DNA from 3 places in the Allobranchiibius huperziae genome. Region 2 is predicted to be linked to each of the others. Evidence: riboswitches for the same ligand, from Rfam matches in the RefSeq annotation. Region 2 holds a riboswitch; each other region holds the start of a gene.
The links. A riboswitch is a leader RNA that binds a small molecule or an ion and turns the genes downstream of it on or off. The one in region 2 is predicted to bind cyclic di-AMP.
Positions count from the first base shown of each region.

Region 1: another riboswitch for cyclic di-AMP. It lies ahead of HNR15_RS18635 (LysM peptidoglycan-binding domain-containing protein); the one in region 2 lies ahead of HNR15_RS18675 (transglycosylase family protein).
Region 3: another riboswitch for cyclic di-AMP. It lies ahead of HNR15_RS02815 (C40 family peptidase); the one in region 2 lies ahead of HNR15_RS18675 (transglycosylase family protein).

Region 1 covers NZ_JACCFW010000001.1:2,355,097-2,365,053, forward strand. Annotated here, with positions in the region: gene HNR15_RS11030 (endonuclease/exonuclease/phosphatase family protein) at 1-481, opposite strand, end outside; gene HNR15_RS11035 (SatD family protein) at 518-1,177, shown strand; gene HNR15_RS11040 (hypothetical protein) at 1,174-1,917, shown strand; cyclic di-AMP (ydaO/yuaA leader) riboswitch at 2,423-2,580, shown strand; gene HNR15_RS18635 (LysM peptidoglycan-binding domain-containing protein) at 2,595-3,308, shown strand; gene HNR15_RS11050 (RNase J family beta-CASP ribonuclease) at 3,579-5,261, opposite strand; gene dapA (4-hydroxy-tetrahydrodipicolinate synthase) at 5,258-6,145, opposite strand; gene HNR15_RS11060 (thymidylate synthase) at 6,408-7,220, shown strand; gene HNR15_RS18640 (dihydrofolate reductase) at 7,217-8,146, shown strand; gene HNR15_RS11070 (GNAT family N-acetyltransferase) at 8,139-8,684, shown strand; gene HNR15_RS11075 (VOC family protein) at 8,691-9,119, opposite strand; gene dapB (4-hydroxy-tetrahydrodipicolinate reductase) at 9,208-9,954, opposite strand.
Region 2 covers NZ_JACCFW010000001.1:3,002,137-3,012,093, forward strand. Annotated here, with positions in the region: gene HNR15_RS14205 (ABC transporter permease) at 1-191, shown strand, start outside; gene HNR15_RS14210 (ABC transporter substrate-binding protein) at 240-1,349, shown strand; tRNA gene HNR15_RS14215 (tRNA-Thr) at 1,420-1,492, opposite strand; gene HNR15_RS14220 (prepilin peptidase) at 1,540-2,178, opposite strand; gene HNR15_RS18675 (transglycosylase family protein) at 2,500-3,159, opposite strand; cyclic di-AMP (ydaO/yuaA leader) riboswitch at 3,237-3,380, opposite strand; gene HNR15_RS14230 (threonine/serine exporter family protein) at 3,567-5,132, opposite strand; gene HNR15_RS14235 (serine/threonine-protein kinase) at 5,271-7,097, opposite strand; gene HNR15_RS14240 (copper resistance D family protein) at 7,171-8,358, opposite strand; gene HNR15_RS14245 (trehalose-6-phosphate synthase) at 8,494-9,912, shown strand; gene otsB (trehalose-phosphatase) at 9,909-9,957, shown strand, end outside.
Region 3 covers NZ_JACCFW010000001.1:584,599-594,555, forward strand. Annotated here, with positions in the region: gene pdxH (pyridoxamine 5'-phosphate oxidase) at 1-28, shown strand, start outside; gene HNR15_RS02810 (iron-dependent transcriptional repressor DtxR) at 642-1,373, shown strand; cyclic di-AMP (ydaO/yuaA leader) riboswitch at 1,516-1,685, shown strand; gene HNR15_RS02815 (C40 family peptidase) at 1,700-2,467, shown strand; gene HNR15_RS02820 (hypothetical protein) at 2,537-2,737, opposite strand; gene HNR15_RS02825 (FkbM family methyltransferase) at 2,780-3,664, shown strand; gene HNR15_RS02830 (FAD-dependent oxidoreductase) at 3,829-5,079, opposite strand; gene HNR15_RS02835 (FUSC family protein) at 5,265-6,569, opposite strand; gene HNR15_RS18750 (FGGY family carbohydrate kinase) at 7,103-8,587, shown strand; gene HNR15_RS02845 (histidine phosphatase family protein) at 8,584-9,222, shown strand; gene HNR15_RS02850 (ABC transporter substrate-binding protein) at 9,300-9,957, shown strand, end outside.

The sequences.
Region 1 (9,957 bases), 650 kb from region 2:
TGCGCGTCCGACCGACCCGGTGCGGCAGGAGGGTGCGCAGACCCGCAGCATCGAGACGCTCGAGCGCATCCGGTGTGACCTCCTCCAGCACCAGCGTGTCGACGTGGTGGGCCCGGACCGCGGCCATGATGGGGGCCGCCGACGCCTGACCGAACTCCATGTTCGAGGTCATGATCACCTCGTCGCCGGGCCGGCTGTGCACTGTGTGGGGCACCAGGGTCGGGACCGCGAGCGCCACAGGGACCGCGGCGATGAGCAGCAGACCCACCAGGGCGATCAGCATGGGCCGCGTCGGGCCGACCACGGCGGTCACGCCGACGCCGGCGACGAACGCGGCTATCGCGAGGATGCCGAAGAGCGGGAAGATCGACTGCACGATCGGGGCGACCCCGTCGGCGTCGATCCAGCGGGCCGCCATGCCGCACGCTGCGACCAGCGCCACCAGGCAGAGCACGACGAGGGCGACGTACTTCAAGAACATTCCTTCATCTTGACATTATGAAGCTATGATCTTCATATGCAGGACGTGAAGCCCGCTGAGCACGCAGACCCGTGCGCCACCCTGATCGGCGACATCGTGGACTCCCGGGGCGCCCCCGACCGCCATGCGTTGCACACCCGCCTCGTCTCCACCTTGCGCCGCACCGACCACCTGGTGGCCGCGACCACCGCACTGCGGATCACGGTAGGTGATGAATTCCAGGCCAGCTACGAAACCCTCGGCAATGCGCTGGAGGCGGCCTTCCGGATCAGGCTGGGCCTGATGCCCGAGACGCTGGTGCGATTCGGGCTGAGCTGGGGAGGCGCCACCGTGCTGGACGCCCGCGCCGGCACCCAGGACGGACCGGCGTGGTGGGCCGCCCGCAAGGCGATCGAAGCCGCGCAGGCGGCCGAACGACGACCGGCGACGCACGCCGTACGCACCGTCTACACCCCCGCGCAGGACGACGGCCCCAGCGCGGGAGCGGTCAACGCCGCCCTGGTGTGTCAGGACCAACTGCTTTCATCGCTGGATGAACGAGCCATGCGCATCCTGCAACGCCTCGTGGCAGGCGAGTCCCGCACGGAGATCGCACGCGCCGAGGACGTCTCCCCGTCGGCGATCTCCCAGCGCATCCGCGCCGCGGGCCTGGAAGTCATTGTGAACGCCGCCCGCGACCTCGCCTCCGTCCGATGAGCATCCTCGGCGCACTACTGCTCGCCGTCGGCGTCGGCGACCTGGTGCGGGTCCGGTCCGTCGTGGCGTCGTACGCCGTGGGGCCGCTCGTTCTCCTTGTGGCCGCCCTGTTGGCCGACCTGCACGACGCCGCCGACATCGTGCTGCTGGTCTTCGCTGCCGCGGTCGCCGCCGCGTGGCGCTGGCTGGCCGGTCGCGCCGCGCGCAGCAGACACGGCGAGACGCTGGCGCTGTGCCTGCTCGGAGCGGGCGTCCTGGTCGTGATGATCGCCGCGGGCAGCGCGAGTCACGCCGACGGCGCGCTCGGCCACTGGATGCGGCACAGCGCGTTCGCCACGCTGCACGACCTGTCGCCCGACCGCTTCCTGCTGGTGCTCGGCCTCGGAGCGGTGCAGCTGGCCACCGGCAACGAGCTGGTGCGCCTGGTGCTGACCGCGATCGGCGCGGTGAAGCCGGAGGGCCAGCCGCAGCCCTCCGACGAGCTGCGCGGCGGTCGGCTGCTCGGTCCGATGGAGCGCCTGTTCATCCTCGGGCTCGGCATGGCCGGGCAGATCACCGCGGCCGGGCTCGTGATCGCCGCGAAGGGCCTCATCCGCTTCCCCGAGCTGCAGGCCCGTCGATCGGCGCGCCAGGAGATCTCCGGCCTCGGCATCGATGCCGTCACCGAGTACTTCCTGGTCGGCAGCTTCGTCAGCTGGCTGGTCGCGCTCGGCGCCCTCGGCATCGTCGGCCTGCGCTGAGGACGGGCGTGACATCGGTCACCCGGTTCCTAGGCCCCGCTCAGCACACCGCGGTTCGGAATGTGCCACGGGGATCCGGTGGATGTCCGTCTCACCCGCACCAGGGCATGACCACAGGGTCACCGCGTCGACACGTGACCGCGGGCGGACTGCGCAGGCGCCCAGTGCCGGTCCGTTGCAAGCAGATTGCACTTATCCGGCACGAGCTCGGCCGCCGCTGCCACCACCTGCTGGACCTCGGCGCACACTGCCGCCCGGTCCATGCGTTTCGGACATAGCCTTCCTAACTATCACATCTCAACCCCCAGATGCGCTTCCGCTTGCTCACAGGACCGCCACAGACACGACCGGACGGTCGACCAGGCGGGTTTGGCAGGGGCGGCATCGGCACGTACGGTGGTCCACATCGGGTCGTCAGCACTAGATGTGCTAACGGCCCACTTTCGGGGCGTGCCACACCACGGCACGATTCAGCCCTCGTGGCACCGCGCCTAACCTCGCCCGGTGTCACCATCTGCCGGGAACGTCCCGGGAACGGCGAGGACGGGGGACCCAACCGGGTCTCCATGCATGGAGACCCACTGGGGTTAAGCAGAGAACTTCTGCAGGGCACCTGACCGCCCGACCCGACAGCTAACTCCGTAGGCGCGCGTCAGGAAAGGGACATTGGTTCATACATGAAGAACATCTCCACCAAGACTCGCATGATCACGGTCGGTGCCGTCGGCACCGCGATGCTCGGCACCGGCCTCGCGGCCGCCGGCAGCGCACACGCTGCCTCCGGCTCCGTGTGGGACCGCGTCGCTGCTTGTGAGAGCGGCGGCAACTGGGCCATCAACACCGGCAACGGCTTCTACGGTGGCCTGCAGTTCACCCAGCAGACCTGGGCCGGCTACGGCGGCACGGCGTATGCCGCTCGCGCGGACCTCGCCAGCCGTTCGGCACAGATCGCGGTCGCCCAGAAGGTGCTCGCCTCCCAGGGCGCCGGCGCATGGCCGGTCTGCTCCAAGAAGGCCGGCCTGACCTCCGGCAACGGCGCGAGCAGCGGTGGTGGCGTCGCCACCCCGACCCCCCGCACCGTCGTCAAGCACCCCGGCCGCAGCGCCTCGCGCCCCGTGGTCAAGCAGCGTCACGCGGTCGCACCCCAGGTGCGTACCTACCGTCACGTTGCCGCTGCTCCCCAGGTGCGCACGCACCTGCACCGCGCCGCTGCGCCGCAGCTGCGTACGCAGCCCACCGGCCGTGTCATCACGGTGCACGCCGGCGACACGCTCAGCAAGCTCGCTGAGCGGTACCACGTCAAGGGTGGCTGGCAGGCCCTGTTCGCCATGAACAAGGGCACTGTGAACAACGCCAACCTGATCTTCGTCGGACAGCACCTGTCCATCTGAGATCGCTCATGAAGTAGGCCCGGACCGCTCGTCGGTCCGGGCCTCCTTCTTCTCCCCACGAAGTTCTCGGCTACGTAGCGGAGAACTTCGTGGGGTGACGTTCGGGGTCCCCGCGAAGTATCGGAGCGAAGCGGAGAACTTCGTGGGGTTACTTCGGGGTCCCCGCGAAGTATCGGAGCGAAGCTTCGGACCCCGACGAGGTATTCGAAGGAGCGAAGCGGGGGAGAAACCTCGTCGGGTGAAGCGAAGCGGAGAACTTCGTGGGGTGACTCAGGCGTCGATGACGACCGGGATGATCATGGGACGCCGGCGCAGCTTGCCGCCCATGAACGAGCCCACGGTGCGGCGGATGACCTGCTGCAACTGGTAGGAGTCGGTGACGCCCTTGCGGCGGGCCTCCTCCAGGGCGGCCTCGAGCTTCGGCAGCACTTCGTCGAGGACCGCCTCTCCCTCGGCGAAGCCGCGGGCCTGGATCTGCGGTCCGGCCGCGATCTGCCCGGTGTCGGCGTCGCGTACGACGATGACGGTCACGAAACCCTCGTCGCGCAGGATCCGGCGGTCCTTCAGCAGGGTCTCATCGGTGGTGCCCACCAGCGAGCCGTCGACGTAGATGTAGCCGCACGGCACCGCGCCGGTGATGGAGGCCTTGCCCTTCACGAGGTCGACGACGACGCCGTCCTCGGCGAGCACGACGTTGCTGCGCGGCACGCCGGTCTTCACGGCGAGGTCGCCGTTGGCGATCAGGTGGCGCCATTCGCCGTGCACCGGCATCACGTTGCGCGGCTTGACGATGTTGTAGCAGTAGAGCAACTCCCCCGCGCTGGCGTGCCCGGAGACATGCACCATGGCGTTGCCCTTGTGCACGACATTCGCGCCGAGGCGCATCAGGCCGTTGATCACCCGGTAGACGGCGTTCTCGTTGCCCGGGATCAGGGAACTGGCCATCAGCACGGTGTCGCCCTGGCCGACATCGATGCGGTGATCGCGGTTGGCCATGCGGGACAGCGCAGCCATCGGCTCGCCCTGCGAACCGGTGCAGACCAGCACGATCTTGTTGTCCTGCAGGTCGTCGAGCTTCTTGACGTCGACGAGCACCCCGTCGGGGATGGTGAGGTAGCCGAGGTCGGCGGCGATGCCCATGTTGCGCACCATCGAGCGACCGACGAGTGCGACCTTGCGCTTGTGCTTGTACGCCGTGTCGATCACCTGCTGCACGCGGTGCACGTGCGAGCTGAAGCACGCCACGATGATCCGGCGGGACGCCTCGGAGAAGACGCGCTCGATGGCGGGCGTGATGTCGCGTTCCGGAGTGGTGAAGCCCGGCACCTCGGCGTTGGTGGAGTCGGTCAGGAAGAGGTCGACGCCCTCCTCGCCGAGCCGCGCGAACGCCCGCAGGTCGGTGATCCGCCCGTCCAGCGGCAGCTGGTCCATCTTGAAGTCGCCGGTGTGCAGCAGGGTGCCGGCGGGCGTGCGGATGAAGACCGCGAGCGCGTCGGGGATGGAGTGGTTGACCGCGATGAACTCGCAGTCGAACGGGCCGAGCTTCTCCCGGTCGCCCTCCTTGACGCCGAGGGTGTAGGGCGTGATCCGGTGCTCCTTGAGCTTGGCCTCGATCAGGGCCAGCGTCAGCGTCGAACCGACGAGGGGGATGTCGGGCTTGAGCTTCAGCAGATAGGGCACCGCGCCGATGTGGTCCTCGTGCCCATGGGTGAGGACGATCGCGTCGATGTCGTCGAGGCGCTCCCGGATGTACTGGAAGTCCGGCAGGATCAGGTCCACGCCGGGGTGGTCCTCGGGGAAGAGGACGCCGCAGTCGACGATGAGCAGCCGACCGGCGTACTCGATGACGGTCATGTTGCGACCGACCTCGCCCAGGCCGCCCAGGGCGACGACGCGTACGCCGTCCTTGGGCAGGCGCGGTGGCGCGCTCAGTTCGGGGTGGGGATGGCTCACAGAACTCCTGATCGGCGAAGGCCCTCGCGCAGAATGTCGAGGTGCTCGGGTGCCGCCGGCAACAGGGGCAGGCGGCAGAAATCGGACTCGATCACGCCGAGCATCCTCATGGCGGCCTTGGCCATGATCGCGCCCTGCGTGGTGTTCATGACCGCCTCGATGGCGGGTATCAGCGTGGTGTGGATCTCGCGGGCGCGCGGCAGGTCGCCGCGGTCGACAGCGGCGACCATCTCGGCGTACTGACTCCCGGCGACATGGCCGACGACGCTGACGACCCCCACGGCGCCGAGGGCGAGCCAGGGAAGGTTGAGCACGTCGTCACCGGAGTACCACAGAAGGTCGGTCTCGTGCATGAGCCGACTGGCCGCGAACAGGTCGCCCTTGGCGTCCTTGACGGCAACCAGCTCCGGGATCTGGGCCAGGCTGCGGATCGTGTCGCTCGCGAGGGCCGTGCCGGTGCGGCCGGGGATGTCGTAGGCCATCGCGGGGAGCCCGGTGGCCCCGACGACCGCGCGGAAGTGCTCGACGATGCCGGCCTGGGTCGGTTTGTTGTAGTACGGCGTGACGATCAGGACCGCGTCGGCCCCGACCGCGGCGAGCGCCTCGGCGGCACGGCACGAGTGGGCGGTGTCGTTGGTGCCGACACCCGCGGTGACCGCCACCCGGTCGCCGACGGCCTCGACGACGGCGCGTACGACGGCGACGTTCTCCTCGTCGGTGGTGGTCGCGGACTCCCCGGTCGTGCCGTTGACCACCAGGCCGTCGTTGCCGTGGTCGGCCAGGTACGCCGCGAGGCGTTGGGTGCCGTCCAGGTCGAGTGCGCCGTCCTCGCGCATGGGGGTCACCATCGCGGTGACGGTGCGGCCGAACGGAGTGGACGTCATAGGGCGAAGGCTATCGGGCGCAGCCGCTGCCCCGATCCTGCGGTGGGCCCGGCCCGAGAGCTGCCCAGGAGCTACCCGGGAGATGAAAGATCGCGTCGCTACCCGCTCGGGGGTCCGGGTAGCGACGCGATCACCCGGTACATCGGCCCACTCCCGGAGTCGTTACAGGACATCGATGTGACCTGCGTCACACTAACGCGGGCACGCCGATGTCCATGGCGAGCGATCCGCCACTGTCGCCCCCGGCACTACCATCGGGGCCGTGGATCAGTACCTGACGCTGCTGCGGCGCACCCTGCACGACGGCGCCCGCAAGGACGACCGCACCGGCACCGGCACCTTGTCGGTCTTCGGCCACCAGATGCGGTTCGACCTGAGCGCCGGTTTCCCCGTCACGACCACCAAGAAGCTGCACCTGCGCTCGATCTTCGGTGAGCTGCTGTGGTTCCTGCGCGGCGACACCAACGTCGAGTGGCTCCACGAGCGCAAGATCTCGATCTGGGACGAATGGGCCGATGAGAACGGCGACCTCGGGCCGATCTACGGGCACCAGTGGCGCTCGTGGCCGACCCCCGACGGCGGGCACATCGACCAGCTGGCGCGGATCATCGACGCGATCCGCACCACCCCCGACTCCCGCCGCCTCGTGATCTCGGCATGGAACGTCGCCGACGTCGACGACATGGCCCTGCCCCCGTGCCACACCCTCTTCCAGTTCTACGTCGCGCCGCCGGATGCAGGCGGCGTACGCCGGTTGTCGTGCCAGCTCTATCAGCGCTCGGCCGACGTCTTCCTCGGCGTTCCCTTCAACATCGCCTCCTACGCGCTGCTGACCTCGATGGTCGCCCAGGTCACCGGACTCGGGGTCGGCGACTTCGTGCACACCATCGGCGACGCGCACCTCTACCTCAACCACGTCGACCAGGCCCGTGAACAGCTGGGCCGCACGCCCGGCCCGCTGCCGACCCTGCGCCTCAACCCGGCACGCACCCAGATCGACACGTTCGAGCTGGAGGACATCGAGCTCGACGGCTACGTCGCCGCGCCCTCGATCAAGGCCCCGATCGCCGTATGACGATCACCCTCATCGCCGCCGTCGCCCGCAACGGCGTGATCGGCCGGGACGGTGACATGCCCTGGCACGTCCCCGGCGAGCAGCGCGGCTTCAAGGCCGCGACCATGGGCCACCCGATGCTGATGGGTCGCAAGACCTTCGCGGCCATGGGCGCCCTACCCGGGCGGCGGTCGATCGTGCTGACCCGCGATCCGGACTTCCGGGCCGACGGCGTGGAGGTGGCGCGCAGCCTGGACGAGGCCCTCCTACTCACGCAGGACGAGGACTTCTTCGTCGTGGGCGGAGCCCAGATCTACGCACTCGCACTTCCCTACGCCGACCGGCTGCTGCTCTCCCTCATCCCGCAGGAGCCGGCCGGAGACGCCTACTTCCCCGGCTGGCCCTACGACGACGCACCGGCCTGGCGCGAAAGTGCCCGCGAGGACCACGACGGGTGGACCGTCCTGACCTACGACCGGGTCACGCCGCGCACCCAGGTCGTGCACGGTCCCCGGATCGCCCGCGGGGCGCGGCAGAAGATCGGCGCCAGCGTCGCGGTCATGCACGAGGGCCGGCTGCTCGTCACGCGCCGCGAGGACAACGGCCTGTGGTGCCTGCCCGGTGGCGGCGTCGACGCCGGCGAGACCTGGTCGGAGGCCGCCCTCCGCGAGGCCCGTGAGGAGACCGGTCTCGAGGTCGCGATCGACGGGGTGCTGGCCGCGTACACCGACCCGAACGTCGTGGTCGCCTACCCCGACGGGCACCACACCCAGATCTTCGGCGTCTGCTTCCGCGCCCACCCGGTCTCAGGCGAGGCGGGCATCTCCGACGAAGTGACCGAAACCCGTTGGGTGACCCGTGAAGAGGCCGCCGGGCTGCCCTTGATCCCCACTGCGCGGCGGCTCGTGCCGCAGGCGTTCGACACAGGCGATGTGACCTATGACTGACCTCACCCCCACCCCCGACGCGGCGGTCCGCACCGCCCGCGCCACCGATGCCGACGCGGTCGGCGCCGTGCAGGCGCAGCTGTGGCGCGAGGCGTACGGCATGTTCCTGTCGCCTGAGTTGCTCGAGCAGTTCACGCCCGAGGCCTTCGCGCAGGTGTGGGCCGAGTCGCTCACCAGTCCCCCGAGCCCGCTGCACCGACTGCTGGTGGCTACGCAGGGCGCCGACCTCGTCGGGTTCGTGGCCATCGGGCCCGGCGAGCACGAGGGCACCGGCGAGATCCTCGTCGGCGGCGTGCTGGCGAGCCACCGGCGCTCCGGGCACGGCTCACGACTGCTCAACGCCGCGGTCGACACCCTGCGAGCCGGCGACTTCGGGCAGGTCGAGGGATGGGTGCTCGCCCTCGACGAGCAGACGCGCGGGTTCGCCGAGCAGGCAGGGCTGTCCGCGGACGGCGCCTGGCGCGAGCGGGCGCTGCCCGGCGACAGCGCGGCCCGCGAGGTGCGCCTGCGCGCCTGGATCGGCCCCGTCGAGGACTGAGCCCGCTCAGCTGCCGGGCTGCTCCAACTGGATGTTCACCAGCCACGGCACGCCGAACTTGTCGGTCAGCTGGCCGAACTTGGCGCCCCACGGCGCCTTCTCCAGCGGCATGTCGATCTTGGCGCCCTCGGACAGGCCCTTCCAGTACGCCGTGAGCTCGTCGTCGTCGTCGGCCTCACCGGACAGCGAGATGGTCATCCCGCCGACAGGATTCATCTGCATCGTGCTCGGCACGTCGGCCCCCATCAGCTCCAGACCCTTCTCGGTCCGCAGGTAGCCGTGCATGATGTTCTCCTCCTCCCCCGCCGGCACCGGCATCTTGAACTGCGCGAAGGTGACGAGGTCGGGCGTGCCGCCCAGGACGGAGGCGTAGAAGGTCATCGCCTCGCGGGCGCGGCCTTTGAAGTTCAGGTAGGGGTTGAGGCTGATGGCCATGGCGGCTCCTCCGGGGCGAGAAGGTGGATGTGAACGGGGTTCACATCGTAGCGACGCCGCTCGTGCCCGCGCCAGGGATCGGCTGACCTCACAGGTCGAGAAGGTGCTCCAGTCCGACGGTCAGACCCGGCCGGTCGCCGACCGCGCGCACCGCGGCCAGCACGCCGGGCATGAAGCTCACCCGGTCGAAGGAGTCGTGCCGGATCGTGAGGGCCTCCCCCGCCGCGCCGAAGGCGACCTCCTGGTGCGCCACCCGTCCGCGCATCCGCAGCGCGTGCACGGGAATGCCGTCGATGCGGGCACCGCGAGCGCCGTGCGGATCGGTGCGGGTCGCGTCCGGTACGTCGACCAGTCCGGCGCTTGCACGGGCCGCCGCGACCAGCGACGCGGTGCGCGCCGCCGTACCCGAGGGTGCGTCGACCTTGTCCGGGTGGTGGGTCTCGATGATCTCCACCGACTCGTAGAACCGGGCGGCGCGCTGCGCGAACGCCATCATCAGCAGCGCGCCGATCGCGAAGTTGGGCGCGATGAGCACGCCGACCCGCGGGTGGTCGACCAGCTGCGCCTCGAGCGCCTGCAGCCGCTGCGGCGACCAGCCCGTCGTCCCGACGACGCAGTGCACGCCGGCAGCCACGCAGTGCGCGACGTTGTCCGGCGAGGCATCGGGCGTTGTCAACTCCACCGCGACACTGGCGCCGCCCAGGTCGCCGAGCGGATCGCCGTGACCGAAGCGACCCACCAGGTCCAGATCCGTTGCGTCGTCGATGGCCTGCACGGCAGCCGATCCCATCCGACCGGAGGACCCGATGACGGCTACGGGGATGCGTTCGCTCACGGC
Region 2 (9,957 bases):
TGCTCGGCGCGCAGCACGGGATCGGCCTGATCATCAGCCAGGCGCAGGGCAACTTCGACCCGGACACCGTCTTCGCCTCCATGGCGATCATGGCCGTCGTCACGCTCACCGCGGAGTACCTCATCACCCTCCTGGAACGGCGCGTCCTGTCGTGGCGGCCGCCGAGCCGATGGGAGATCCAGGCCATCTGAGCGCACCCTCACATCTCCCCGCAGTCCCCCACGAAAGGAACCCATTCCATGTACAAGTCCGCGATCGCGATCGCCGCTGCCGGGGCGCTCGCCCTGGGCGTCACTGCCTGCGGTAGCTCCAGCTCAGGTGCCGGCAGCGCCTCCGGCTCGACGTCGGCCGGCGGCTCGAACGGCGGCTCGATGCCCACCGTCAAGCTGATGGTCGGCGGCATCGACAAGCAGATATACCTGCCCTACCAGCTCGCCCAGAGTCTCGGCTTCTACAAGAAGTACGGCGTGAAGGTGGAGCTGTCGACGGAGACCAACGGCGGGGTCGGCGCCGAAGAGGCGATGGCCTCGGGCCAGGTCGACATGGCCGGCGCGTGGTACATCCACACGATCGACTTCCAGGCCAAGGGCAAGGACGTCATCGACGTCGTCCAGCTGTCCGGCGCACCCGGGGAGCGTGAGATGTGCGGCAACTCCAGCGGCGTTCACAGCGCCGCCGACTTCAAGGGCAAGACGCTGGGTGTCACCGACCTCGGGTCGGGCACCGACGAACTCACCCAGTTCCTCGCCGCTCAGAAGGGCGTCAAGCACAGCGATTACCACACGCTCGCGGTCGGGGCCGGGACCACTGCCATCGCCGCCATCCAGCGCAAGTCGGCGCAGTGCGTGATGACGACCCAGCCCACCGTCGGAGCGTTGGAATCCAAGAAGCTGGGCTACTCCGCGCTCGACCTCGCGACGACGGCCGGCGCCACCCAGGCGCTCGGCGGCGCCTGGCCGGCGGCCGGCGTACTGGCTCAGTCGAGCTGGGTGAAATCCCACCAGGCCGCCACCCAGGATGTGGTGGATGCTCTCGTGGCGACGATGCACTGGATCAACACCCACTCGGCGGCCGACATCGCGAACGCACTGCCCGCGGACTTCGTCTCCAATGCCACCATCACCAAGGCGCAGTACATCGCGGGCCTGACCACCGACAAGGGCCAGTTCCTCCCTGACGGCATCATGCCCGCCGGCGGCCCGAAGACGGTCTACGCCATGGAGAAGCAACTCGGTGTCGACGTCGCGAAGGTCTCGCTGGCCGGCACCTTCACCAACACGTACGCGATGAAGGCGAACAAGCTGGAGGGCACCAAGGTGACCACCACCCCGGCCGGCGCCACCGGCTGACCAGGAACGCACGAGGGGCTCGGGTCGCGGCCGCGACCCGAGCCCCTCGTGGCGTCTTCGGTAGAACGGGAGCCGGAGACAGGAGTCGAACCTGCGACATCCTCATTACAAGTGAGGCGCTCTACCAACTGAGCTACACCGGCGCGGACCCGCGATACCGCGCGGACCGGCACCGATCGTACCGGCGGCCTCAGGTGGCGGTGAGCAGCGCTCCCAGCGCACCCAGCAGCAGCGACGGGCCGAGCGCGACGTGGGTATGCCGGGTGGCCCGGCGCGTGAGCACCATCACGAGCGAGACGACCCCGCCGATCACGAAACCGCCTGCCAGTCCTTGGATCAGCACCGGGTAACCCCACCATCCGAGTGGCAGTCCGAGCAGGGCGGCCAGCTTCACGTCGCCCAGGCCGAGACCGCCGGGCACCGCCAGCGCGAGCAGCAGGAAGACCAGCCCGGCGAGCCCCCCACACAGCAGCGAACGCGGCAGTCGGTGCACGTCCGAGTCCAGCGCGAGCAGCAGGGCGATCGCCGGGATGGCCGGCAGGGTGAGTCGGTCGGGCAGCCGATGGACGTCCAGATCGATCGCGGCCAACGGCAGCGCGACGGCGATCAGCACGACGTACGCCGACACCAGGCCCCAGCGGTGCAGGTCTGCCAAGTGCCACACCGCACCGGCGGCCGCGAGTGCCGCGACAGGCACGAGCCACCTGCGGGCGGGCAGCGGTGCGCTCTCGTCGGGCAACCGGTAGCGCCCCGTCGCGAGCGAACGCCGCAGCCACTCCCCGTACGCCGCGCCGACGGCGGCAGCGAGGAGGACGGCGACCGCGATCATCGCGTCAGTCTGATGGAGCGAGCGCCCGCGCGTGCGCAGTCTGTGGACAACGGTCGATGCTCACAAGGGACCACGCGGCGCCCTTGAGCCGGGTCACCACCGTTCGCGCCGCGCGCAACGGACAGGGCGGTGCCCTTGTGACGGCCGAGCCCCACGCGCACGCCGCGTTTCGGGGCGAGCGGGCCACGACGGGCCCACACCCCTTGCCGCACCCCGCATTTCGGACTGAGCGGGCCGAAACGTGAGCAACGTCCGTGAAACACACCGCACGACGACGAACCGCCCGCCCCTGCAACAGGGACGGGCGGTTCGAGTGGTCGGTCAGACCAGCACGTACGCGTTCAAGAAGGTCTGCAGGCCGCGGACGGTGCGCGTGTTCATGTACGACGCGCCATCGCGGCTGATGCCGATCTTGGTCTGCAGGGCGGCGACCGTCTTGGGGCCGATGTCGCCGTCGGGGGTCGTGCCGACCTTGCGCTGCAGGGCGGTGCGGGTGGAGTAGGACATCGTGCCGGTCTGCGACACCCCGACCCACTGCTGCACCGCCCTGATGGTGAGCGGACCGAAGGAGCCGTCGACGGCGAGCTTGCGGACGGTGCCGCGGGAGGGGGGCGGCTGAGGAGTGGGGTTGCCGCTCCCGGGGTCGACCACCACGGCAAGACCGTTGGCGCGGGTGAGCCCGGCGCGCACGCTGCACACCGGCCAGGCGCCGGGGCCCTGAGCGCGCAGCACCGCCTGCGCGATGTAGATCTGCTGGTCGCGGGTGGCCAGGTTGGCGGTGGCGCCGTACTTCGAGCCGCCGAAACCGGTCCAGGTGCTGGCCGAGAACTGCAACCCGCCGTAGTACCCGTTGCCGGTGTTGATCGCCCAGTTGTTGCTGCTCTCGCAGGTCGCGACGCGGTCCCAGACGTTGTACGGGGACTCCGCGTGGGCGGCGCCGGCGGTGGCCAGGCCGGCGCCGACGGTGGCGGCAGAGGCCATCATGACTCCAGCGGTGCGTCGTCCGGTGATGGACGACGGTCTGGCGACAGCGTGTTTCGGTGCGTAACGCAAGAGCGTTCCTTCCTGACGAACGCCTGCGGGGTGAGCTGTCGGGTTCGGGCTGTCAGGTGCCCGGCCGGCGTACCGGCTTCACCCCTAGGCAGACACGTACGGCGTCCGCCGTTGTTGGGTCCCCCGTCCTCGGCCGGCGTCCTCGGGAGTGAGGGGCCGGTGCGTCCGATGAGGTTCGGCGTCCGGACGCGCGGGTGTGCGGTATGCAGTTGTGACACTTCCCCGTACTTGTGACGTATGAGGTGCGTGTGACTGGTGATCACATCGTGCAGGGGCGGCAAACATTACCGGAGGTTTGCGACACGCGGGCGAAAATGCTTGCCCTATCTGAAAGATCAGCGTATGCGGGCTCGGCGGCGCCGCAGCGCGTTGCGATCCAGCGGTGCCGCGAGCACATCGCCGAGTACGACCCCCGTACTGATGGCGAGGGCGACTCCCGCGGCGCCGAGCAGGGTCGGGAACGCCGCCGCGCTCTGGGTGTTGGAGGCGGCGGAGCCGATCACCGATCCGACGATGGCGTCGTACATGCCCTCGAAGATCCGCAGACCGGGAAGCATCGGCGAGACCGCCGGCAGTACCAGCACCAGGGCGGGCGCGCCGAGCCGTAGGCCGATCACGCGGGCGAGCACCCCGACCGACACCGACGCCACCGCGATGGAGGTGGTCGCCCCGACGGCCCACACCAGGTGCGCCAGACCCGACAGGCCCAGCGCCAGGCTGCCGAGCACCGCGGTCGGCAGGATGAAGCGCGGCCTGCTGCGCATCGTGAGCGCACCGGCGGCGGCACCGACCGCGCCGTAGAGGAACTGCAGGCTGAGCGTCGCGTTCGAGGAGCCGAAGTGCAGAGCGCCCGGTGAGGTGAGCTGCAGGTTGAGCGCCGAGTCGAGTTTGAGGGTGAGGGACAGGCCGCCGGCGACGCCGACGATGATGCCGGCGGCGCTGAGGAAGACCGTGAGCAACCGGCCTGCGCCGGTCACCGGATACCCGGTGATGGCGTCCTCGACCGCCGAGGCCATCGCGCGTCCGGGCAGCAGCACGACCAACCCGCCGGAGACGGCGTACGCGAAGTCGGCCGTCGACATCTGCAGCCCGAGGTCGCCCTTCGCGGCCAGCAGGTAGCCCAGCCAGGCCAGCATCACCGACACGGCACTGCCGACCGCGTCGATGTAGAACGACGGGATGTTGCGCTTGCGGATCAGACGGCCGAGATAGTCGGTGACGAAGGCGGACAGCACGGCCACGACGATGGCCATGCTGCCGCCGCCGAGCAGCGCGCACACCGATCCCGCCAGCGCCGAGTAGCCGACCGCGATCAACCACCGCGGGTAGATCCGGGTGCTGCGCTGGATCCGCTTGAGCCGTCCGAGCGCCTCGTCGATGTCGGTGAAGCCGCCCCGGGTCAGCTCCTGCACCATGACGTGGACGTCGGTCAGCCGGGCGAAGTCGCGAGTGCTCGACCGCACCACACGCAGCATCGTGACGGTCTCCCCCGACGGACCGGGCGCCTGCACCAGCAGCGACTGGTTGGTGATGTCGACCTCGAGACGTCGCAGGCCCGCCGCCGCGGCGACCGCGACGACGCTGGCCTCCACGTCCCGGGTGCCCGCGCCGCAGCGCAGCAGCAACTCCCCTACCCGCACCGCGAGATCGAGCGCCTTGCGGGTGCCGGCGTCCTTCTCCGGTGCGCTCATCGTCGCGGGGTGCCGGTAGGGCGAGTTGCGCAGCGCGTCCGCGATCGGCATGGGCTCGGTGACCGGCTCGCCACGTAGGAAACGCATCCGTCGCGCCACCGCGAACCCATGGGCCGGCGACTCGGCGAATGAGGAGTCGGTGTCCTCGGGGATCCGGTAGCTGCCGGAATCCGGGTCGGGCAGGGGTGCCTCGTGGCCGTACTGCGCCATGGGTCTCACGCACCTCCGGTACGTCGGTCGGGAAGGTTCGATACTCCCGCACCCGCCACGCACGGGCCCGACGGGGACGTCGGCTCAGCGAGCGGGGCACACGGGAGACGCCCCGCGGGGCGATCCCGTCATGCTCTCTCAGCCACCTGGCAGCGAGGGAAGAACGTCGCTCAGCGGGAGCTGTGCGGTGTCGGCATACGGAAAGGTGCTCACCCCCTGGTCCAGGGAGCCCAGACCGTAGAGGGCCGCGAGCAATGCGATCGCGACGCACACCCCGATCACGACCCGGGTAACGGGCACGTCCCGGGCGACCGAGCGCACGATGCTGCGCGAACCGCGCCGCATCCCCGCGCTGCCCGGGCCCCACCACAGCACCGCGCAGCCGGCCAGGGTGCCGAGCACCATCGGGATCGGGCGGTCGACGGCGGCGGGCGCATGCCGGGCGAACGCCGTCACTACGGCGGTCCCGGCGGCGACGCATGCCCCCACGAAGAACGGGATGACCATGGTGAGCAGCGCCGAGAAAGCGCCGACGACGGCGTGCAGCGGCGATGTCGCCACCGCCACCATCGGATCGGACCTGCGGGGCCCCGAGTTGTAGCGGCGCAGCACCATCGAAGTGATCGCCCGGTCGTTCCAGCGGGCGGCGAACGACCATAGGAACGTCACGATCAGCGCCAGCACCGGCCAGTGCACCGCGAGCCCCACGTCCGCGGCGGCGAGCGCGGCGAGGGTCCCGGTGCGAGCGGGCCGTCCGATGCGGGGATCCAGGTGGGTGCGCCCGGAGCCGGCGTACGACGGGTCGGGCGATGGGGTGGCGCCCCATCCCGGGTCGACGGACTGCCGCGGCGCCGGCCGGTAGTCGCGGGTCGGGTCCGGGGTCCGGGCGACCGGCGGCAGCACGGGAGCCGCAGGCCCCGTGGGCTGGGCGCGACGCGGCGCCTGGCTGCCCCACGGCCCGGCGTCGCTGCGATCCTCCCGTCCTTCCCGAATTCGCTCGCGCCCCTCGGGCAGCTGGGTGGTGGCCGGGCGGGTCCGCCGCACGGCGATGCCGGTCGTGTGCCCGCCGGTGGAATAGACATGCAGCTGCTCGAGCACCTCGGCAGCGCTCGGGCGGGCGCTCGGTTCGGGGCTGAGCGCGGCGGCGAGCAGAGGGCGCATCCGCGGGTCGACCCCGCGCAGATCCGCACGGCCCTCCGACACCCGGTCGAGCACAGCGTGCATGGGCCCGCGACCGAACGGCGCGGTGCCGGACGCGGCGTACGCCAGGGTGGCCGCCCAGCCCCACCAGTCGGTGGCCTCCGTGACGTCGCCGCCCTCGACGATCTCCGGCGAGAGGTAGCCGGGGGTGCCCATCACCAGACCGGTGCTGGTCAGCCGGGTCTCGTCGGCGACGTGCGCGATGCCGAAGTCGATGAGCACCGGCTCCTCGCCGTCCATCAGCACGTTGCCGGGCTTGAGGTCGCGGTGCACGATGCCGGCGCGGTGGATGTCGCGCAGCGCCTCCGCCACGCCGCTCCCGAGTGCGGCGAGCTGCGCGGCACCCAGCGGCCCGGTCTCCTCCACGACGGCGTCCAGCGGCGGGCCGTTGACGTAGCGCGTCACCAGGTAGGGGCGGTCGCCGTCGACATCGGCGTCGACCACCCATCCGATCCGCGATGAGCGCACCAGGGAGAGCGTGGTGACCTCGCGGCGCAGGCGCTCGCGGGCGCCGTCGTCGTAGGCGATGTGGGCGCGCAGCACCTTGAGGGCGACGACCTGGTCACGCCGGTCGAGGGCCTTGTAGACCACGCCCATGCCGCCCTCGCCGACCTTGCCGAGCAGCCGGTAAGGGCCGATGGTGTCGTACGCCGGTGCGCCCTGTGCCGCGTTCCTCCGGGCCGGCCCCGTGGGCAGCCGGATGGCGTCGGTCGAGGCACCGGTGAAGCCCTGGGAGGCGTCGGTGCGGCGATCGGGGGAGGACATGGTTCAACCGTAAGTGCTCCCACGGTGCGGCGAACGGGAGCCTTCCCGGCGCGGCGTGGCACGCACGGACGGCTCACTCGCCGGGATGGCCTGCAGAGACCGTCGGCCGGTCGGCCGGGACGTGCGGTCGCTGAGCCTGAGCCCGCGCGATCCGCCCGGTGGCCCAGAAGGACAGCAGCATCGCGGCGACCAGCAGCACTCCGATGAGGAAGGTGCGACCGTCGAGCGGCCCGACCTGGCCGCCCCCGGCCTCGCTGCGGGCCGAGCCGGTGAGGAACGGCACCACGACGAGCACCCCCAGCCCGAGCAGCGTCTCGGCCACGGCGACGCGCGGGAAGTGGTCAAACACGGCTCTGCCGACTCGCGTCTCGTCGTGCTCCCGCATCGCGCGGGTCACCCGGGGCAGCAGGACCAGCTGGTTGTACGCGCCCGCGAGCAGCATCAACCCCACCAGCGCCACCTTCGCGAGCAGGAACCGGCCGTACGGCGTGGTGACGAACTGCGCGAACGACCCGACGTGCTCCCACGCCAGCCACAGGCCCGACACGAGGATCCCGCCGGCGCAGCCCATCGCGAGCACGCTGAACCGGGACCAGATCCGCGCCCAGGCCAGCCCGCTGCCCTCGCCCCGGGACCGGATGGCGAGGTAGGCCAGTACGCCCAGGCCGCCGACCCAACACACCCCGCTCAGGATGTGCACCTGGACCAGCGTCGTGTGCAGCCAGTCGTCCACGGTGAGCCCGCCGAACGCGGTCGGGACGCTCGGGGCGAGCTCCCCGACGACGGCGACGAGCAGCGCGACGGCGGCCCACCGCACCGAGCGCAGCCGGCCGGCGACGATCGCCAGCGCCGCACCGCCCGCCAGCAGGGCGACCTGGAGTGACCGCAGCATCGAACGGGCGACCCATTCGCCGCTCTCCCTCGGAGTGTTGAGGAAGTCGCCGATCGCACCCGGCTGCAGGCCCCTGCCGAAGCCGAACTCACCGGCGCGCGCGGTCAGCGCCGCCATCTGCAGGTAGAGCGCGGCGAGCATCAGCAGGCCGATGAGCGGGAACATGCCGAGGGCGCGACGCCGGGCGCGATGGTCGGCAGCTGTGGCGCCGCCGTCCTCGTCGCCGGTGGCCGCGGGAAGTACGACGAGCAGCACGGTCACGAGCCCCCCGATCAGGGCGCAGAGGGCTCCGAAGTACCCGACTTCGATGAGCACGCGCCATACCTTCGGCGCGACGTACGGGGTGGCGGCAGCGGCAATCTGAGTCATAGTTAGGAGAGGCTAACCTAACTACGGCCCTCGGGATGCCAGGCATGGGCGCGCGCACGCCCGACGGTCGGAACGCGATAAACCTAGGGTGGGGCAGCCAGACCGGCCGACCCGACGACAGCAGGAGTGTGCCGCGTGCCCGACCCGAAGACCTTCGACTTCGTCATTGCCGCGAACCGGCTGCCGGTCGACCAGAACACCGACGACGAGGGCAACGTGACGATCTCGCGCAGCCCCGGCGGCCTGGTGACGGCCATGGAGTCGGTGATGCGAGGGCGCGAAGGCGCCGCGTGGATCGGCTGGGCGGGCGAGACCGGGGAGGCGCCGGAGCCGTTCGAGGACAACGACATGTATCTGGTCCCCATCGGCCTCAGCGACGACGAACACGTCGACTACTACGAGGGATTCAGCAACGACAGCATCTGGCCGCTCTACCACGACGTCATCGTGCCGGCGACCTTCAAGCGACGATGGCGCACCGCATACGAGCGGGTCAATCAGCGCTTCGCGCAGAAGATCGCCGACCTGGCGGCGCCCGAGGCCACGGTGTGGGTGCACGACTACCAGTTGCAGCTCGCGCCCGCGATGGTCCGCGAGCTGCGCCCCGACGTGCGGATCGGCTGGTTCAACCACATCCCCTTCCCGCCGGTCGAGCTCTTCATGCAGCTGCCCGGCCGCGAGGACCTTCTCTGGGGTCTGCTCGGTGCGGATTTCCTGGGGTTCCAGCGCTCGGCGGACGCCGAGAACTTCCTGCGCGCGTGCCGCCGACTGCTGCACGTGCGGGTGCGGGGCGATGTGGTGCACCACGGCGACGGTCGCACGACGCGCGCCGCAGCGGTGCCGATCTCGATCGACTCCCACGACGTCTACGCCCTCGCGCACTCGGACGCCGTGCGCGAGCGCGCGGCCCAGATCCGCAAGGATCTCGGCAACCCCAAGAAGCTGCTGCTCGGCGTGGACCGGCTGGACTACACCAAGGGCATCCGGCACCGGCTCAAGGCGTACGGCGAGCTGCTCGCGGAGGGGACCCTCGACCCGGCCGACGTCACGCTCGTGCAGGTCGCCACGCCCAGTCGTGAGCGACTGCAGGCCTATCGCACGCTGCGGGGCCAGGTCGAGCAGACGGTCGGTCAGATCAACGGCGAGCACTCCCCGATCGGTTCGCCGGCCGTCACGTACATGCACCGGTCCTTCCCGCGCGAGGAGATGATCGCCCTCTTCGTCGCGGCCGACGTCGCCCTGGTCACGCCGCTGCGCGACGGGATGAACCTGGTCGCCAAGGAGTACGTCACCTGCTGCGCCGACGACGGGGCCCTGGTGCTCAGCGAGTTCACCGGAGCCGCAACCGAGCTCGCGCGCGGTTCGTTCCTGTGCAATCCGCACGACATCCGCAGCCTGAAGAAGACGATCATGGCCGCGATCGAGGCCCCGGAGAAGGAACGCCGGTCCCAAATGAGGCGGCTGCGGAAAGTCGTGCTGGACAACGACGTCCAGAAGTGGGCGGGCCACTTCCTGGCCGCTCTCGAGGCCGCACCCGAGAGGCCGGCGTCGTGAGCAACCTCGACCCGGCCCTGCAGCAGGCACTCACGACGTACGCCG
Region 3 (9,957 bases), 2.4 Mb from region 2:
CTGGACCCGGGAGCGCCTGCAGCCCTGACGTGCTCGATCCGCTCGACCCGCTCGACCTGTCGAGTGGCGTAGAAGCCGCTCGAGTGCACCCGGTGGGAGTGCGCCACTCGAACCATAGGTATGCCACTCGGGAGTGGGCGTGAAACAGCCCGCGGGGTCCGACCTGGTGGCCGGTGCGCGATGGACGGGTCGCGCCCCCACGGGCTGCGGTGGTGCGTGGTCTTCACCAACGCCGTCCGTTGAAGAGTCGGTCACCGAATGGGAGGCCGACCAACGGCTGCGCTAGTGCGCAACCACCTCACGCGTCCTAGATGAATGCACTCTCGGACCACCTCCTCTCTCGTGTACCCAGCACGGTAGACACGCCGGCAGGTGGCCCGCAACGGGGTTTCGCGAGGCGGTGGGGAAGGAAGAGGGCGACCGCCATACAGGGGGAGATGGCGGCCGCCCGAGCCGGGCTTCGCAGCCCGCTCGCCCCGGACCGGAGTCCGAGACCTTCGCGTGACAGCGGACGAGGGGACGTCCGTGCTGCCACGCCCAGTGGAACGACCGTCCGGCCCGGATGATTCCCGAACGGGCGCTGCGTGGTCACTGTGCGCCGACGGGTGCCGACACCGGTCCGGGATGGGAAGATCGACCCTGTGACCGACTTGATCGACACCACCGAGATGTACCTGCGCACCATCTTCGATCTGGAGGAGGAGGGCATCGTCCCGCTGCGCGCCCGGATCGCCGAGCGTCTCGGCCACTCCGGGCCGACGGTGTCCCAGACCGTCGCCAGGATGGAACGCGACGGCCTGCTCACCCTCGCGGGCGACCGCCACCTGGAGTTCACCGAGCACGGCCGCACCCTGGCCACTCGCGTCATGCGCAAGCACCGGCTGGCCGAACGGCTGCTGGTCGACGTGATCGGGCTGGAGCTGGAGTACGTGCACGACGAGGCCTGCCGCTGGGAACACGTGATGAGCGAGCGGGTCGAGCGCAAGATCCTCACGATGCTGAAGGACCACACCCTCTCCCCCTACGGCAACCCGATCCCCGGTCTCGCCGAACTGGGGGAGACCGGGACCATCGAGAAGTTCCGGGACGGCGTCGCCTCCCTCACCGAGGTGGTCTCCGCCGAGCCGTCCCTGCTCGTCGTACGCCGCATCGGCGAACCCGCGCAGGCCGATCACGCCACTTTGGAGGTGCTGACCGCCGCCGGCATCTCACCCGGCGCCGTCGTGCGCGCACGCCTGGAGGACGGGCGGGTGCTGGCCCGGGTCGAGGACGGGCCGGAGGGCGTCTCGCTTCCCCCTGAGATCGCCTCCCACGTCTTCGTGCAGCTGCCCTCCACGGCGGCCCTCGCCGCGGGAGCCGTAGCCGTCTCCTGACGTCGTGCGCCGCCGTCCGGCCGGCCGTCCACAGGTCCCGTGACCCGATTGTGATGTCGGTGTGCAGTCCATGTATCGTCGGCGGCGGTTCTCAGCCTGAGGACCCCCGAGCGGCACCGCCGAGTCCTGCCAAGCAGCCCGGGAATGCAACGATCCGCAAGGCAGGAGCGGGGGACCCACCTTCGGCCGTTCGCAGTATCGGGACGGCCTCGGGGCTAAGTCACGGGCAGTCATCGGGGAACGGACTGCCACGGACCGGGTAACACCTCCACCCGAGCCCGACAGCTCACCTCGTAGGCGCCGAGAGGTTTTCATCCGTGTCTGTCATGCAGCCCCGGGGGCGTCATCGCGCCCCGAGCAAGTTGTCCACGTCCTTCAACACCACCGCACGCGTGTCCGCCGCGGTAGCTGTCGGCGGCGGCCTCGTGGCCTCCGCCGTGTTCTCCCAGTCCGCGCAGGCCGCTGACACGAAGCACCAGGGCCCGGCCTCCGCCGCGGCTCCCGCCCAGGCGTCGATGACGCTGGTGCAGAACACCGCTCGTACGTCCGCGCCGCACGTCGCCGCGGCGGTCGACGCCCACACCCGGCTCGTCGCCGTCCACGCGGACACCTACGTCGCGCCCGTCGTGGAGAAGGCGGCTCCGGCTCCGGTGCGCCACGTGGTCGCCCCGGTGCGCCACGTCGTGCGTCAGCCCGCGCCGAAGCACACGACGCCGGTCCGGTCGGGCAACGGCGGTGGCAGCACCGTCTCGGCGCCCTCGTCCGCCAGCGGCGTCGTCGCGATCGCGGAGCGCTACATCGGTGTTCCCTACGTCTACGGCGGCACCACCCCCAGCGGGTTCGACTGCTCCGGGTTCACCAGCTACGTCTACGCCCAGCTCGGCATCAACCTGCCGCGCACCGCGGCGGCCCAGCAGGCGTCGGCGACTCCCGTGAGCACCCCCCAGCCGGGCGACCTGGTGTTCTTCGGCAGCCCCGCCTACCACGTCGGCATCTACCTGGGTAACGGCATGATGATCGCCGCGCCCAAGCCCGGTGACCACGTGAAGATCGAGGCCGTCTACGGCACCCCCTCGGGGTACGGCCGCCCCTGAGCGTCCACGTCATGACGATGCCCCCTCACCGATGGTGAGGGGGCATCGTCATGTCGTGCAGAGGTTCGGTCAGTCGCGCGCGGCGGGGCCGTCGCCCGGCCGCTTCTCGTCCTCCTGCTGCGAGAAGCTCTTGTCCTCCCCGGTCGCGGCGCCGCTGCCGCCGCTCGCCTCGGAGTCCGCGACGAGCCCCGTGTCGCCTGCCTCGCCCTCGTCGGGGCTGAGCTGCTGGGCGGGTTCCTGGGGGTTCGGGTCGTTCGCGTCATCGCTCATTCGGCCAGTATGTCCGCACCGGGCCCACCTAGGCTGACGCTCGTGCCCTCCACCCCACCCGCACCCGGCGCCGCCTCGCATGTGCTGAGCGGTCGACGTCCGGTCGAGATCGTCGACATCGGCGCCAACCCCATCGACGGGGAGCCGCCGTACGCGCCGCTGTTGGAGCAGGGAGTCGCCCGGGTGACCGGGTTCGAGCCGCAGGAGTCCGCGTATGCCGAACTCACGACGAGAGAGGACGGGGCGCACCGCTACCTGCCGTACGCGGTGGGGGACGGGGCCGAGCACACCCTGCGACTCTGCGTCGAGAGCGGCTTCGCCAGCATGCTCGAACCGGACCGTGCCCAGCTGGGACTGTTGACCGACTTCCCGCGGATGGCGTCGGTGACCGACCGCATTCCGATGGCCACCCGACGCCTGGACGACATCACCGAGATCGAGCAGCTGGACTACCTCAAGATCGACATCCAGGGCGGTGAGCTCGACGTCTTCCGGCACGGCCGGCGGCTGCTCGCCAGGGCCGTCGCCGTGCAGACCGAGGTGGGGTTCACCCGGTTGTACGAGGACCAGCCCACCTTCGCCGACCTCGATCTGGAGCTGCGGGCGCACGGCTTCGTGCCGCACCTGTTCGTCAACACCAAGACCTGGCCGCTCGCGCCGCTGCAGTGGGCCGACCCGCTGCAGGAACAGGCTCGGCACCTGGTGGAGGCCGATGTCCTCTACGTGCGCGACCTGGCGCGCCTCGACGTGCTGAGCGAGGACCAACTGCATCACCTGGGGCTGATCTGCGACCTGGCGTACGCGTCGTACGGCGTGACGCTGCTCTGCATCGCGGAGCTGGTCCGCCGAGGTGTCCTGGACCCGGACAGTGCCCGGATCTTCCGGGACCAGGTGGCGGTCCGTGCGCAACCGACGCCGTCGCGCTGATCAGACCCGGCTGCACGACCCGACGACCACCCGGCTGAGGGTCGCGGCGGGCGGGCTCGCGGCGACGATTCAGTGCTGGGTCGTGCCCTCCCGCCCGGGTGGCGGCGGGTAGATGTCGGTGTGCTGGGCGGTCGCGATGCTGACGTCCTCGGCCTGCACGTTGGTCAGTTGCACGACACGGGTCGGCAGGATCGAGCGTAGAGCCAGTCCGTGGCCACCCGCACCTTGGCGGCCGCGCTGGGGAGCGCGAAGAGGTGATAGCCGCGCGCCGTGACCTTCGCGATCGGGCCGGTGAGGGGCACACCGAGCGCCTTGGCCACACCCTGTGTTCCGCCCAGATCAGCCACGAGGCCGAGGTCACGGTGCCGGTACGGGCGGGACTGCCCGACGCCGAGGCTGGCGGCGACGTTCCGGGCGGCGGTGTGGCCCTGGCGTTGGGCATGCTGCGCCGTCGGGGCGGTGACCGGGCGGCTCCCGTCGGCCAGGGCGCCCTGGGTCAGGTCGGGCACCGCGGCCGAGTCGCCGAGCGCCCAGACGTGCGTGTGCCCGGGGACGCTCAGGTCGTCGTTCACCACGAGTCGGCCCTTCGTGGTCGGGAGGCCCAGAGTGGCGATCAACGGGCTGGGGGCCACGCCCGCGCTCCACACCAGCGTGCGGGTGCTGATGACGTCGCCGTCGGTGAGCGTGACCGAGGTGGCGGTGGCCGACACCACGCTGACGGTGAGCCTGACCTCGACGCCGCGGTGGTGCAGCACCTTCATCGCCTCCGCGCCGAGGCGAGGGCCCAGCTCCGGCAGGACGTGGGGTGCCAGGTCGATGAGCAACCATCGGACGTCGTCGGGTCCGAAACTGCTCCACCGGTCGGCGATGCCGTACATCCAGTTCTGCATCTTTGCGACAAATTCCGTCCCGGTGTAACCGGCGCCCACCGCAACGACGGTGAGCAGTTCCTGGCGCTGCTGCCGGCCGGCAGGGGTGTCGGGGAGGGCATCCGCCAGGTCCAGCTGACCCAGGACGTGATTGCGCAGGAACGTCGCCTCTTCCAAGGTCTTCAGTCCGCGGGCGTGTTCGGCGACGCCGGGGATGTCGAACTCGCGCGTCACGGATCCGGGGGTCAGCACCAGACGATCCCAGCGCTGCTGCTCCGGCTTCCCGTCGCGCCCCAGGACCGTGAGCGTGCGCGAGGCGAAGTCGACGTCCGTGACGTGCCCGAAGACCGGCGTGGTGCGCCGCAGGGTCTGGCGCAGGGACACGGCGATGTCCCGCGGGTCGAGGACGCCCGTCGCGACCTCGGGCAACAGCGGGCTGTAGAGCAGGTAGTCCGACGGTGCCACGAGCACCAGGCTCGCCTGCTCGGGGGACAGGGTGCGCTCCAGTCGGCGCAACGTGTGGAATCCGGCGAAGCCCGCGCCCACGACCACGACTCTGGGCGCGCTGTCGGGCGTGTCCTGTGCACCTTCGCGTCGTCGTCGCGCGCGCATGCGGCTCCCGGAGGTCTCGATCCGCCTCGGTTCGGCGCAGCCGCCGGTGCGGTCGGCGACGATGCCCGAGACGGGCGTCTGGACCGATGATCCTCGCAACGGACGTCGTCCACCAGGGGTCAGTCCGTGGTGACGCCGTCCTCCGCGCCGCGGCGGCGTCCGGGTCGACGGGCGACAGGCGGCACGATCCGCTGCCCCGTCTGGACCCAGGTGCGTGGAGCCCACTCCAGTCCGGGCCGCACGTTCCACGCCGCCGTCGCCTGCTCGGGATGTTCCAGGTCGAGCTGGCGCACGATCTGGTCGATGGCGGCCAGCATGGATCCCTGCATCATCCAGGAGTCGGTGTCGGTCATGGGATCGATCATCACGAGCTCGGTGTGCCGGGCCCGGGTCTCCAGCACGACCTCGCGGATCCGGTCGAGCGCCTGCTCGGCCTCGTCCACCCGATCGGCGGCCACGAGGTCCCCGAACTCGTGCACGCCGGAGGCCAGGGAGTCCAGCAGCACCGAGAAGACCACCCGCAGGTTCGGGTCCCACGCGTCCGCGCCATCCGCGCCGTCCGAGGCGAAGGCCCTGCGCTCGGCCAGGACGGCGAGGGCGCGTTCGGCGGCGCAGCAGCGGTCCAGTCGCTGCAGCGCGACCCGCAGCTCAGGATGGATGCGCAACGCGACCAGCGCGCGCGGGTTGAGTTTGCGGCTCTCCTCCAGGGCCTCGACGGCGGTGGCGGCTTCGGCCAGCTCCCGGCCGATCGCCTCGGCGGAACCGATCCAGGACTGCGCCTCCTCCACCCCTGGCGCCCGGGATGACAGGGTGCGCGCGATCTGGCCGAGCAGGGCGGCCTGTGAGCGGGCCACTCCGCGTACGGCGTCCCGGGCCCGGGTGTTGGGGATCGCGACGGGCACCAGCACGCTGAAGGCGACCCCGACGACGGTGCCGATCAGGGTGTTGCCGATCCGGATCTCCGCGGCGAGCCCGGGTGAGCTCACGGCCAGGATCAGCATCGCGCTGATCGGCGTCTCGAGGGACTGCGCACCCAGCCGCAACATCTTGGCCAGCACCAGGGAGGCACTGATGACGGCCGCGAGAGACCACCACGACAGTCCGAAGTAGTTGGAGAACGCCGTGGCGACCAGCACCCCCGTGAGGACGGCTCCGACGCGGACCATCGCCATCCGCAGCGTGCCGACGGTGGAGGCCTGCACGACGAGCAGTGCCGTGAGGGGCGCGGTCAGGTCGACCACGTGCGTGAAGAGGAGCGTCGAGCCCAGGTACGCCAGCACCGCCGCCCCGGTGAGGCGGCCGATCTGTGCGGCGGCGGGCTGCACACGGCGTGATGCCTCGGACCAGGTCGAGGGGAAGGTCGGCCAGGCTCGCCGGAAACCCCGCATGAGCGGACGCGGCACGCGCAACGTGTCCCGACGCATCGACCACCGCCTCTCCTTCAGTCCAGCCTGGCACGCGGTGGCCGCGGACGGCCGCGCTGCACCGGCCACGCTCCCACGGCCCGGCGCCGCGCACCGGGGTCCGGGCGACACCACGATGCGGCTCGACATGTGCCGAGAGGCCTCCGGCTACGCGACGCCGCCGCTCTTCGATGTGACATCTGCGATGGAAGGGCGATGATGCTGAGAAGTCTTCCTCCTCATCGCGCGCGGCGGGGCTCTGGGCAAGAGCGGGCGATCCAACGGTCCGTCCAGAGGTGCCGCCACTGATCTGAGCGCCCTCTAGTTGAGCCAAAAAGCGTTTCTCCGCAATAGGTTTCGTGCAATTAATGCTGTCGGAGTCACCCCGTCGAGGCGACCGAGGCCGTCGGCTGAAGGCCGGAGATGGGAGGAGCGCACGCTGCGCGGGCGGGTCACGAAGGAGTAACGATCAAGGTCTTGCAACTATATATTTAACAAGTTCTATGAGTAATGTGGTCTGAGTCACAGCAATCGACGTCGACGGAGGAGGCACCGTGAGCGCGATCGACGCCACCTGCGGCATCGACGTCGGCACTCAAGGAGTGCGCGCCTCCCTGGTCGACGCCGAGGGCCGCACGCTCGGTTCCGGGGCGGCGCCCATCACCAGCGACCACCGTGACGGTCGTCGCCACGAGCAGGACCCCGAGCAGTGGTGGACGGCGCTGTGCGACGCGGTCCGGCAGGCGCTGGACGTTGCGGGTGAGGTGCACGTGACCGCGATCGCGATCGACGCGACGTCCGGCACGGTCCTGGTCGAGCACGCCGACGGCAGCCCGGCAGGACCGGCCCTGATGTACGACGACACCCGAGCCCAGGGGTTCGCCGACCGTGCGCAGCGCGCCGGAGAGTCGCTCTGGTCCTCTCTCGGCTATCGCATCCAGCCCGCCTGGGCGCTGGCCAAGGTGTTGTGGCTGCGCGGCGAGGACGTCCTCGGTGCCGGCGACCGGGTCGTGCATCAGTCCGATCACCTGGTGCGTCGACTGGTGGGCTCCGTCGTGCCGACCGACACCTCGCACGCTCTGAAGACCGGTGTCGACCTGCGGACTGCCGCCTGGCCGGCCGATGTCTTCGCCGAGCTCGGGATCCCGCTCGAACTGCTCCCGGGGGTGGCCCTGCCGACCACCGTGGCAGGCGTGGTCAGCAGGTCGGCCGCGTCCGAGGCCGGGCTGACGACGGGCGCCGTCGTCCGCCTCGGCATGACCGACGGATGTGCGGCGCAGATCGCGGCGGGCGCGCTCGAGATCGGCCACTGGAGCAGCGCCCTCGGCACCACCCTGGTGGTGAAGGGCTCCACCGACGAGCTGGTGCTGGACCCCTCCGGCGCCGTCTACTGCCACCGCCACCCGGACGGCGGCTGGTTGCCGGGGGGCGCTTCCAGCACCGGTGCCGGTGCGCTGCGCGATGCGTTCACGCACGGCGAGGACCTGGGCCAGCTGACCGAACAGGCCGCCGGTCTGGGGGTGATCCCCGGTGCGACGTATCCGCTGATCGGTCGTGGGGAGCGCTTCCCGTTCGTGGCGGCGGATGCGGTGGGTTTCGTCGGCGGCCACGCGGACTCCGACGCCGCCCGCTTCGCCGCGCTCTGCCAGGGCATCGCGTACGTCGAGCGGCTCAGCTACGACGTGTTGGCCTCCCTGGGCGCCGACACCACGGGCCCGGTCTCGTTCACCGGCGGCCCCACCGCCAACGAGTGGTGGAACCAGCTGAGGTGCGATCTGCTGGGCCGCCCGGTGCGGGTGCCGCGCGAACCGCACCCGTCGACCGGGATGGCCATGCTTGCGGCGGCCGAGCCCGGCCGGCTGACCGAGACCGTCGCGTCGATGGTCGGGATCGGCCGGTCCTACAGTCCCGATGCCGACCGGGGTGGACAGCTGCGGCAGGGGTACGCCGAGCTGGTCACCGCCCTCGTCGAACGCGGGTGGCTCGGGTCGCAGGCCGCGTCGTACGCGCTGGCCGAGGCCGGGGGAGTGCCTCGATGAGCGATCGCGTGAGTCTGTGGCTGGCCCGGCACGGCGAGACGGTCTGGCACGCCGAGAACAGGTACGCCGGCGGCGACAGCGACATCGACCTGACTCCAGAGGGGCATGAGCAGGCATCCGACCTGGGCCGCTGGTCGCTGCGCCACGGGATCGAGGTGGTCGTCAGCTCACCGGTGCGGCGCGCGCAGGAGACCGCGCAGCCCTCCGCGTCGGCGATCGGGGTGGACCTGGTGGTGTGCCCGGGGCTGAAGGAGGTCGCCTTCGGGGTGGCCGAGGGTCGCACGGCCGCCGAGATCGAGTCCTCCGATGCGGCGGTGATGGCGGCCTTCCGCGACGACCCGGTGGCCAATCCCTTCCCGGGCGCGGAGTCGGCGGCCGACGCCGCGGCGCGCGGTGCCGGCACGCTGCGGGAGATCGCCGCGGAGCATGCGGGTCGCAAGGTGCTGGTCGTCGCCCACAACACCCTGCTGCGGCTCGCGCTGTGCGAGCTGCTCGGCATACCCCCGGCGCAGTACCGGCGCGTCTTTCCCCGGCTGGACAACACCGCGGTCGCCGAGGTCGTCGTCCCCCTGGACGGCCACGGGCTGGCCGCACTGCGTTCTCTCAACGTCCCGACGAGGGCGGCGCCGACGTGACGCCCGCCCCTTTCCGCATCTGCCCGACCGACCGTTCGTCAGCCCGCTCAACCCATCCCACGAAGGAACCGAACATCATGACCGCTCGCAGGATCACGCAGATCTCCGTCGCTGTTGCCGTGGCTGCCACACTGCCCATCCTGGGTGCGTGCAGCTCCGGCAAGAACTCCTCGACCAAGTCGGGTGCAGCCGGCTCGTCCGCCGCGGCCGGCGGTGACAAGGGCGCCAAGATCGCCTTCCTGATGCCGGACGAGGCGTCCACCCGCTACGAGCAGCACGACAAGCCCGGCTTCGTGGCGGAGCTGAAGAAGGTGTGCCCCACGTGCACGCCGCTCTACAACAATGCCACCGGTGACGCCAGCAAGCAGCAGCAGCAGTTCAATGCGGCGCTCACCCAGGGCGCGAAGGTCATCGTGCTCGACCCGGTGGACTCCACCGCCGCGTCGAGCCTGGTGTCGGCCGCCCACTCCAAGGGCGTGAAGGTCATCGCCTACGACCGGCCGATCCCGCAGGCCAAGCCGGACTTCTACGTCTCCTTCAACAACGAGGAGATCGGCAAGTCGATCGCGCAGTCGCTGGTCCAGGACCTGAAGGCCAAGGGTGTCTCGACCGGTGGCGGCAACGGGATCCTCGAGGTCAACGGGTCCCCGACCGACGCCGCGGCCGGTCTGATCAAGAAGGGCGTCCACGAGGGTCTCGCGGGCAGCGGCTACAAGACGCTGTCGGAGTACGACA